2 regions of the Kocuria sp. ZOR0020 genome follow, and region 2 is predicted to be linked to the other one. Evidence: riboswitches for the same ligand, from Rfam matches in the RefSeq annotation. Region 2 holds a riboswitch; the other holds the start of a gene.
What was found. Region 2 has a riboswitch for S-adenosylmethionine ahead of L979_RS03955 (AMP-binding protein). Riboswitches for the same ligand answer to the same signal wherever they lie in the genome.
Positions count from the first base shown of each region.

Region 1: it holds a riboswitch for S-adenosylmethionine, as region 2 does, so the genes downstream of both, L979_RS08120 (cobalamin-independent methionine synthase II family protein) here and L979_RS03955 (AMP-binding protein) in region 2, are expected to answer to the same signal.

Region 1 is NZ_JROX01000128.1:6,735-12,194, reverse strand. It holds gene L979_RS08125 (acetyl-CoA C-acetyltransferase) at 1-1,195, opposite strand, end outside; SAM riboswitch class I at 1,354-1,454, shown strand; gene L979_RS08120 (cobalamin-independent methionine synthase II family protein) at 1,471-2,679, shown strand; gene L979_RS08115 (cobalamin-independent methionine synthase II family protein) at 2,791-3,984, shown strand; partial or broken gene L979_RS08110 (MFS transporter) at 4,291-5,460, shown strand, end outside.
Region 2 is NZ_JROX01000054.1:30,071-35,530, reverse strand. It holds gene L979_RS03965 (acyl-CoA thioesterase) at 1-834, shown strand, start outside; gene L979_RS03960 (LLM class flavin-dependent oxidoreductase) at 958-2,379, opposite strand; SAM riboswitch class IV at 2,461-2,575, opposite strand; SAM riboswitch class I at 2,674-2,789, shown strand; gene L979_RS03955 (AMP-binding protein) at 2,800-4,962, shown strand; partial or broken gene L979_RS03950 (O-acetylhomoserine aminocarboxypropyltransferase/cysteine synthase family protein) at 5,003-5,460, shown strand, end outside.

The DNA of each region.
Region 1 (5,460 bases), on a different contig from region 2:
CACCCCCGCCGCACAAGCTCACAGCTGCTTTTCCGTGGCCACGACGTGACAGTTCCAAGGCCGCAGTGAGAGCCAACCGTGCCCCGGAGGCACCAATGGGATGGCCCAGTGCAATGGCGCCACCGTGAATGTTGGTCTGCTTCAGCGGGTAACCCAGGTCAGCCAAAGACTGCAGGCTCACGGCGGCAAAGGCCTCGTTGATCTCCACGAAGTCCAGGTCGGCCACGCCCCATCCGGCCTTGTCCACAGCGCTCTTGATGGCCTGTGACGGCTGGGAGTGCAGGGAGTTGTCCGGGCCGGCCACCTGTCCGGAGGCACCCACCGCGGCCAACCAGGACAAACCCTTTTCCTCCGCCCAGCTGCGGGAGGCCAGCACCAGGGCGCAGGCGCCGTCGGACAGTGGGGAAGAATTGCCGGCCGTGATGGTGCCATCAGCACCAAAAGCCGGACGTAGTCCGGCAAGAGACTCTGCCGTGGCATCCGGGCGGATCCCCTGGTCCGCATCCACGGTCACGGGCTCTCCCTTGCGCTGGGGAATCTGCAGGGCAGCGATCTCCTGGGCGAACACCCCGGCCGCCGCCGCCGTCCCGGCCAGCTGGTGGGAGCGAGCGGCAACCTGGTCCTGGGACTGGCGGGTCAGGCCGCGTTGCGAGTTGCCGCGCTCCGTCAGGGTACCCATGGCAATGTTCTCCGCTGCATCCACTAGGCCGTCGTGGGCCACGGCGTCGATCATGGTCACGTTGCCATAGGCGGTTCCTTGGCGGGACCCCGGTAGAAGGTGGGGTGCGTTGGTCATGGACTCCTGGCCGCCGGCCACCACCACATGCGCCTCCCCCGCCCGGATCATGCGGGCGGCATCCGTGACCGCAACCAAGCCGGAGAGGCACACCTTGTTGACGGTCACTGCCGGCACTGTCATGGGAAAACCTGCCTTGACCGCTGACTGCTTGGCGGGGTTCTGCCCGCACCCGGCCTGCACCACGTGCCCCATGATCAAGTGCTCAACCTGCGCCCCTGACACTCCTGAACGCTCCAAGGCGTGCTGGATGGCGTGAGCCCCCAGGTCAGTGGCCTGCAGGGAGGCCAACTGCCCCAAAAGCTTCCCTTGCGGTGTACGTGCTCCGCCCAGGATCACAACGTCCGTGCCGTCGGTCTCCCCGGCGGCGGCAGATCCGTGGTTCAGGTGGTGGGTCATGGGTCTCCTCCTGCACGTCATCGTGCTTGGTGTGCCGTACAAGGCTGGTGTGCTGTACAGGGCTGGTGGCCTCACCCGTGCTGTGCCTGAGACTCACCAACAGTCATGTGACGTCCAGTTTGGCATCTGATGTGTTCTGCGTGACAGGATGAGCCCGTTACCCATCAAGAGCGACTTAGAGACCTGGCTCGTTGACGTCGCAGCAACCATGATGTGACCCGCTGGTCAGTCAAGGTGCTCCCGCCAGGGCCGATGGAAAGGACGTGCAATCACGCATGCTGAATTCTGACCACATCCAAACCACACACGTGGGCTCCCTGCCCCGTACTCCGGAGCTGTTGGAAGCCAATCAGGCCTACCAGGACGGGTCCATCACCTGGGACCAGTTGGTGAGCACCATGCAGCAGGGTGTTGTGGACATCGTGGCCAAGCAGCGCCAGCTGGGGATCGACGTCGTCAACGACGGCGAATACGGGCACACCATGTCCTCCTCCGTGGACTACGGGGCGTGGTGGAACTACTCGTTCTCCCGTCTGGGCGGATTGAGCCCTTCCGACGAGGACCGCTGGGCCACCACGGAAAAACACCGTTCCTCCCCGGGCAACATTGTGCTGACCACCTTCACGGACCGCCGTGACCGGGAGAGGTTCAGGGAGGCATACGAGGATCCGTCGTCGGGAATCCTGACCGCGCGCAAGGCCGTCACGCAACCCAAGATCACCGGTCCGCTGACCTACACGGGTCAGGAGGCGGTGGCCGCGGACATTCGCAATCTGAAGTCCGCATTGGAGCACACCGGCGCCACCCAGGGTTTTGTGGCGGCACTGTCCCCGGGCTCCTGTGCGCGGGTGACCAACGAGTACTACAAGACCGATGAGGAGTTGGTCTACGCGTGCGCCGATGCCATGCGTGAGGAGTACAAGGCCATCACGGACGCGGGACTGATCGTGCAGATCGATGACCCGTCGATCGCCGAATCCTGGGACCAAATCAACCCCGAACCCTCCGTGGAGGACTACCTGGGGTTCATCCAGTTGCGGATCGAGGCCCTGAATCACGCACTGCGCGGGCTGCCCCAGGACCAGATCCGCTTCCACCTGTGCTGGGGATCCTGGCACGGCCCGCACACCACGGACCTGGAACTCAAGCACCTGCTCAAACCGCTGTTGTCCATCAACGCCGGTGGCTACTCCTTCGAGGCTGCCAACGTGCGTCACGCCCACGAGTGGAAGCTGTGGGCTGAGGCCGATCTGCCCGATGACAAGGTGATCATCCCCGGTGTGGTCTCCCACTCCACCAACGTGGTGGAACACCCGGAGCTGGTGGCGGACCGGATTGAGAACTTCGCCTCCGCTGTGGGCCGCGAGCGCGTGGTGGCCTCCACCGACTGTGGTCTGGGCGGACGCCTGCACCCGCAGATCGCATTCGCCAAGCTGGAGTCCCTCACGGCAGGCGCCCGCCTGGCCACCGAGCGCCTCTTCTGATCCACCCCCCTCCCTTTCTTCTTCGCCGAGTGGGCCGTTTGATCGCCCCTGAGCGCTGAGCGGCGATCGAACGGCCTACTCGGCAGCATTGACACACACCTGGAGACTTTCATGCAGCACTCAACAAACCGCATCCTGACCACCCACGCCGGTTCCCTTCCCCGCACCCGGGACCTGATCGACGCCGCAAAAGCCCGCGTTGCCGGGCAGGACTACGACCGCCTGTTGGCCACCGCAGTGGACCAGGTGGTGGCCCGCCAGACGGAGGTGGGGATCGACGTCGTCAACGACGGCGAATACGGCCACGCCATGGCTGAAGACGTGGACTACGGCGCCTGGTGGCACTACATCTTTGCCCGCCTGGACGGGCTGGCCCCCGGTACCCGCACCTTGGCCGACCAGCCCGTCCACCGTTCCGAACCCGGAAACGTGAAACTCACCAGCTTTGGGGATCGCCGCGACTGGGGGAAGTTTGCGCAGGCGTACCAGGACCCGTCGTCGGGAATCTTCACCGGCAAACCGGCACCGTTCCCGGTGTTCAACGGGCCCATCCGCTACGTCGGCCAGGAGGCTGTGCAGCGCGACATCGCCAATCTGAAGGCCGCCATGGACAAGTCCGGGGCCACGCAGGGCTACCTGGCTGCGCTCTCCCCCGGATCCTGCGCGCGCCTTGAGGACAACCACTACGGCAACGAGGACGACGTCCTGGCCGCCTGCACCCAAGCCATGCGTGAGGAGTACAGGGCCATCACGGACGCGGGGCTGATCGTGCAGATCGATGACCCCTCCATTGCGGAGAACTGGGACCAGATCAACCCCGAACCCACCGTGGAGGACTACCTTGCCTTCACCCGGAAGCGAGTGGATGCCATCAACACCGCCCTGGAAGGGATCCCTGCCGAGCAGGTGCGGTTCCACCTGTGCTGGGGCTCCTGGCACGGTCCGCACACCACGGACATCGAGTTCCGTCACATCGCCGAACTCATGCTGGAGATCAACGCCGGGGCCTACTCGTTCGAAGCCGCCAACGTGCGCCACGAACACGAGTGGAAAATCTGGAAGGACCTGGAACTGCCCGCTGACAAGGTCATCATCCCCGGTGTGGTCTCCCACGCCACCAACGTGGTAGAGCACCCGGAGCTCGTGGCCGACCGGATCGAGCGCTTTGCTTCTGCTGTGGGCCCGGAGCGCGTGATCGCCTCCACCGACTGCGGGCTGGGCGGCCGGGTTCACCCGCAGATTGCTGCCGCCAAGTTGGAAACCTTGGTGGAGGGGGCGCGGATCGCAACCTGGCGGTTGTTCTGATCCCCCGGTCCCCTCCCCACCACTCGGGCCCCAGCCGACCGGGCCACACCCGCCACACCCGCCACACCCGCCGAGTAGGCCTTTTGATCGCCCCTGAGCGCTGAGGAGCGATCAAAAGGCCTACTCGGCGCTTTAGTGAGGTCACGACGACGGCGTGGAGCGCCCCTCCGCGTCCACCAAAGAAAATCGTATCTGATGTGCCGAATACTGGTACAGCCATCACAGCGCCGCTTAGTATGCCGTTAATTACCGATCAATCGGTAAGTAAATCGGGGCGGCCTCGCCCCCACCTCACGGAAGAGATCCATGAGCACTACGGCGAGCTCTGGCTCCACACACGGCCATGAGATGACTCGCGAGGAGAAGAGGGTCCTTGCGGGCACACTGGTGGGTACCACCATCGAGTGGTACGACTTCTACATTTACGCGCAGGCTGCAGGTTTCATCCTGGCCACCCACTTCTTCAACCCGCTGGGCGAGGAAAACGCAGCCATGGCCCAGGTGGCCTCATGGGCATCTCTGGGCATCTCTGGGCATCAGCTTCCTGTTCCGCCCGCTGGGCGCCATTGTGGCTGGGCACGTGGGTGACAAGTTCGGACGCAAGGTGGTTCTGGTGATCACCCTGGTGGGCATGGGTGGCGCCACCACATTGATCAGCCTGCTGCCCACCTACGCCACCATCGGCTTGTGGGCGCCCATCCTTTTGATGTTTCTGCGCATCCTGCGGGGCTTCTCCGCGGGTGGCGAATGGGGCGGTGCCGCGCTGATGGCCGTGGAACACGCACCGCGGCACAAGCGCGGCTCGTTCGGCGCCTACCCCCAGGTGGGCGTGCCCCTGGGCATGCTGCTGGCCACCGGTTTCATGTTCCTGATGACCTCCATGCTCACCCCCGAACAGTTTGAGGCCTGGGGTTGGCGCGTTCCGTTCCTGTCCTCCGTGGTGCTGATTGTGGTGGGCTATCTGATCCGTATGACCGTGGATGAATCCCCCGTGTCAAGGAGATGCAGCTGCGCAAGGCCGAATCCTCCGCTCCCCTGGGGCAGCTTGTGAAGAACCACAAGCGCGAGGTCAGCCTGGCCGCATTCATCTTTGCCGGCAACAACGCCCTGGGCTACATGGTGATCGCCTTCTTCGCCTCCTACGGCACCAGGACATTGGGCATGGAACGCACGGACACCTTGATCGCCTCCCTGGTGGGCGGTGTGGGCTGGCTGATCTTCACCATGTTCGGTGGTTACATCTCCGACCGCATCGGACGCCGCCTGACCTTCCAGATCGGCTACGTCATCCTGATCCTGTGGTCCATCCCCATGTGGTTCCTGCTGGACACGGCCTCCCTGCCGCTGTTCGCCGCCGCGATCTTCCTGCTGACCATCGGCCTGGGCCCCTCCTACGGACCGTAGTCGGCCATGTACGCGGAGATGTTCCCGGCCCGCGTGCGTTACTCCGGAGTGTCCATCGGCTACGCGTTCGGG
Region 2 (5,460 bases):
GCCTGGGCGGGCGCCTACTGCGTGACGGCCTACGTGGGAAACATCCACTTCCGCTACCCGGTTCAGGTTGGCGAGATGGTGGAGGTCACCGGCACAGTTCTGCACACCGGCCGCTCATCCATGCACGTCAGCACCGTGGTCCGTTCAGGTGATCCCAAATCCGGCAAGTTCGAGGAACGCGCCCGCTGCCTGGTGATTTTTGTGGCCGTTGACGACGACGGCAAGGCCACTCCCGTGCCCACCTTCACCCCGCAGACCCTGGAGCAAGAACTGGCACAACAGTACGCACTGGATCGCATCCCCATCCGGGATGAGATCACTGACCTGTTGGCTGCCCAATCCCCTGCCGTCGAAGGTGAGGCCGAGCGTGTGATCTTACGGTTCCTGGCCTCACCCACGGACGTGAACTGGGGCGGGAAGGTCCACGGTGGAATCGTCATGGAATGGATGGACGAGGCCGCCTACCTGTGCGCCACACGCTACTGCGGCAAGGACACCGTGGCGGTGTTCTCCGGCGGCATCCGGTTCCTGCAGCCGCTGCACATCGGGGACATGGTGGAGGTGGACGCCCGCCTGGTTTACACCGGCAACAAGGGCATGCACATCTGGGTGGAGGTCCGCTCCGGGGATCCCAAGGGGCAGGAGCTGGCGGTGACCACCAATTGCATCACCGTCATGGTGGCTCGCGACGACGAAGGCACCTCCATCCCCATCCCCGCCTGGGAACCTGTCACGGATGAGGACAAGCGCCTGTGGCAGCTGGCCCGGGACATGTTGGAGATCCGCGGCCGCGCCCCGGGCAACCGCCTGCCGAACCACATGCTGGAGGATTGAGCCCCTCATCCCCACCCGCCGAGTAGGCCGTTTGATCGCCCCTGACGTAGTCAGCAGCGATCAAACGGCCTACTCGGCGGAGAAGTGGGTGACTCCTACGCGGCGGAGCGGGAGGGGAAAGAGTCAGGCCTGGGCCAGGTCCCGTGCCGGGGTGTTGGCCGTGGTGGGTGCATCCACGAACGCGCCGCGGTACTTGGCCGCCGGGTGGGTGTCCAGCACCTTGGACTGACCGGCACCGTAGAGGTTCTCCCGCAAGGTGGAGCCCTCGTACTCGGTCCGGTAGCGCCCACGCTTCTGCAGCTCAGGCACCACGTAGTCCACGAAGTCCTCGAACGAGCCCGGGGAGACGTGGTACGCCAGGTTGATGCCGTCCAGGCCGCCGTCGTCGATCCAGGTCTCCAGCTGATCCGCCACGGTCTCCGGGGAGCCCACCAGCACCGAACCCATGCCGCCGATCGCGCAGTGAGCGGCGATGTCCCGCCGGGTCCACTCGCGGGACTTGTCCTGCATGGTGAAGGGCGCCAGGAAGGACTGGATGGACTCGGTCTGGACGTACTTGAGCACCTCGTCCTCGTCGAACTGGGACAGGTCCACCCCGGACCAGCCGCCGATGATCGCCTGGGAGGACTCCAGGTTCACGTACTGCAGATAGTCGCGGTACTTGGCCTCGGCCTCGGCGTCGGTCTCATCCACGACGACGGAGAGCATGGCGTAAATCTTCAGGTCGTCCCGGTCACGGCCGGCGTCCTCCACCTTGTCCCGGAAACGATCCGTCATGTATCGGGTCAGATCCGGGCGCAGGGCGGTGATGAAGGCGGCCTCCGCGTGCTTGCCGGCAAAGGCCTGGCCGCGGGAGGAAGCGCCGGCCTGGAAAATCAGTGGAGTGCGCTGCGGGCTGGGCTCGGTCAGGGCGGCTCCGGGCACGGTGAAGTGCTTGCCGTAATGCTGGATGGGGTGGACCAGGTTGGGATCTGCGTACAGACCGCGCTCCAGGTCCTTGACCACAGCACCGTCCTCCCAGGATCCTTCCCAGAGCTTGTAGCAGACGTCCAGGAACTCATCGGCGATCTCGTAACGTAGATCGTGTTCGATCTGGTGCGGCAGCCCCTGGTTCTCGGCGGCCGATGCCAGGTAGGAGGTCACCACGTTGAAGCCCACACGCCCGCGGGTCAGGTGGTCCAGCGTGGCGTACTTACGGGCCAGCGTGTAGGGCTGCTCGTACGTCACAGCGCTGGTCACGCCGAAGCCCAAGCTCTTGGTCACTGCCGCCATGGCGGAGATCTGCATGAAGGGATCGTTGACCGGAACCTGTGCGCCGTCGGCAATGGATGGTGCCGCGGAGTTCTTGTAGACGTCATAGATCCCCACCACGTCCGCCAGGAACAGGGCATCGAACTTGCCGCGCTCCAGGGTCTTGGCCAGGTCCGTCCAGTACTCGATCGTGTTGTACTCGGTGGCCCGCGAGCGCGGGTGACGCCACAGGCCAAAGCTCTGGTGGCCCACACAGGTCATGTCGAATGCGTTGAGGGAAATCCGCTTGCTCAGGCGAGGTCTCCTAGGAGTCTGCTCAGACCCACGCCCCGTGCGCCACCTGCGGTGACCATCCTGCGGGTCCAGCGCTTGGGTACGCCGTACTTGCCACACGCGGTATTGCGTGCGGCCCGATCCTCACCTGGGGCACCCCGCTACGGGAGAGGGTTGCCGTCCGGCCAGCCAGGGCTACGCGCCGGAACTCATGATCGTTCTGGTTCAACAGCATAACGACGACGCAGGTGCCGCGCGAACTCGGCGCTGAACTGATTTGCTCCGGTCCCCGGACTCAGAGTTCAATGACTGTGGTTCCCATCCAGAGCGGCTCAAGAGACCTGGCTCGTCGACGCCGCAGCAACCCTGCAGCCAGCACCGTCACAACCCGCGGTGCCTGCACTCGGTGCTAATGCCAGGACCGATGGAGTGTGATTGCTGATGTCTTCGAGCTTGCCCGCCGCCACCAACCAGAGCGAACAGTCGTTCTCCGATCCGGCGAACCCCACGCCCAATCCGGCGTTGATCTCTGATGATGCCCGGATTGACTTCTGGGCCGCCCAGGCATCCCGCCTGGACTGGGCAGAACCGTGGCACACCACCCACCGCTTCGAGAAACCACAGGTGATCGGTGAGGACCAGGACGGCAACCCCACCTACTCGGTCCCTGAAATCGCCTGGTTTGAAGGCGGCAAGCTCAACGTGGCCCACAACTGCGTGGATCGTCATGTGGAGGCCGGCCGCGGGGACCACGTGGCCCTGTACTTTGAGGGCGAGCCCGGCGACAGGTTGGTCTACACCTACGCTGACCTGCAACGGGAGGTGGCCCGCGCCTCTCACGCCTTGACCGATTTGGGTGTGGTCAAGGGCGACCGCGTGGTAATCTACCTGCCCGTGATCCCGGAGACCGTGATCATGACGTTGGCCTGCGCGCGCATCGGCGCCATCCACTCACTGGTCTTCGGCGGGTTCTCCGCGGAAGCCTTGAAGTTCCGCGTGGAGGACACCGGCGCCAAGGTCCTGGTCACCACCGACGGCCAGAACCGCCGAGGCAAGGTGGTCCCCGTCAAGGTCAACGCCGATGAGGCATACAGCGGGGACAACCAGATCGAGCACGTCGTCGTTGTTCGGCGAACCTGCCGGCCCGGCAACAAGCAACTGGCAGCGGGGACCCGCGGCGCCCGCTCCAACGACGAACTCGAGGTCCCCTGGACCCCCGGGCGGGACGTGTGGTGGCACGACCTCATCAAGGACGCCCCCACCGTCCACACCCCGGAATTCTTTGACGCCGAAACCCCGCTGTTCATCATTTACACCTCCGGAACCACCGGCCGCCCCAATGGCCTGGTGCACACCATGGGCGGATACCTGGTGCAGACCGCCTACACGCACGCCCTGCTCTTCGACCTCCTCCCGGACACGCTCGACGACGACGGCGCCCTGCGCCCCGATGAACTCTCCACGGTCAACGACCCAGCCAAGGTGGATTCCACCGTCCACTGGTGCACGGCTGACCTGGCCTGGGTCACCGCGCACACCTACGAGATCTACGGGCCGCTGGTCAACGGGGTCTCCGAGGTGATTTACGAGGGCACCCCCAACACCCCGCATCCGGGCCGTCATTTTGAGGTGATCGAGCGCTACGGGGTGACCAACTACTACACGGCTCCCACGCTGATCCGCTCCCTGATGGGGGCTTTCCCGCACGGGATCCCGCAGATCTACAACTTCTCCTCCGTCCGGCTGCTGGGCTCCGTGGGTGAGTCCATCAACCCGGAGGCGTGGCGGTGGCTGAGGTCCCAGATCGGGCGAGACCAGGTGCCGTTCGTGGACACCTGGTGGCAGTCGGAGACGGGGTCCTGCGTGGCCTCCCCGCGCCCGCACTATCCGCAATTCGCCCCGCCGGGCACCTTTGCGGCGGGTACCCCGGGCACCTCCCCCAAGCCGGGGTGTGCCACACGTGCCATTCCGGGGGTCCCCGTGCGGGTGCTGGATGAATCCGGTGAGCCGGTGGAAACGGGCCACCAGGGGTTGGCCGTGGTGGACAAGATCGGCCCGTCCATGGCCCGCACCGTGTGGGGAGATCCGCAGCGCTACCTGAGCTCCTACTGGCAGCAGTACGGCGAGCGCGGATGGTTCCTGGCAGGCGACGGCGCCCGACTGGATGACGACGACGATCTCTACATCCTGGGACGCGTGGATGACGTCATCAACGTCTCCGGGCACCGGCTGTCCACCATCGAGATCGAATCGGCGCTGGTCACCCACCCGTTGGTGGTGGAGGCCGGAACCACCCCCGTTGAGGATCCGTTGACCGGGCACGCCGTCCTGGCCTGTGTGGTGTTGACGCCCGCCGGTGCCGAGGTGTCCGCGACCCAACTGCACGATGAGCTGTGCGCCCACGTGACCCGGGAAATCGGACCGATCGCCAAACCGCGCGAGGTCATTGCGGTCCCCGATCTGCCCAAGACCCGCTCCGGCAAGATCACCCGGCGCTTGTTGGCCCAGCTCTACCACAACCAGCCCCTGGGTGATCGCTCCTCACTGCAGAACGAAGAAGCCCTGGATGCCATTGCGGACGTCATGTCTGCTCGGCGATCCTGAACATCAGAGAATCAACCAACCCATCCCACAGGAGGAATGCATGGCTGAGCACCAGTTCGGGTTTCGCACACGCGCCCTGCACGCCGGTGGAACCCCGGATGCCGAACACGGCGCCCGGGCGGTCCCGATCTACCAGACCAGTTCATTCGTGTTCAAGGACGCCGACGACGCCGCCAACCTGTTTGCTCTGTAGAAGTACGGCAACATCTACTCCCGGATCGGCAACCCCACCGTGGCGGCGTTCGAGGAACGGATTGCATCCCTGGAGGGCGGCATCGGCGCCGTCGCCACCTCCTCCGGCATGGCGGCCGAGTTCATCACGTTCGCCGCGCTGTGCGGGTACGGGGACCATGTGGTGGCCTCCTCCCAGCTCTACGGTGGAACGGTCACCCAGCTGGATGTGACCCTGCGGCGCTTTGGGGTGGAAACCACCTTTGTGCGCGGTACTGATCCGGCCGACTACCGCGCGGCCATCACACCGACCACCAAGGCGATTTA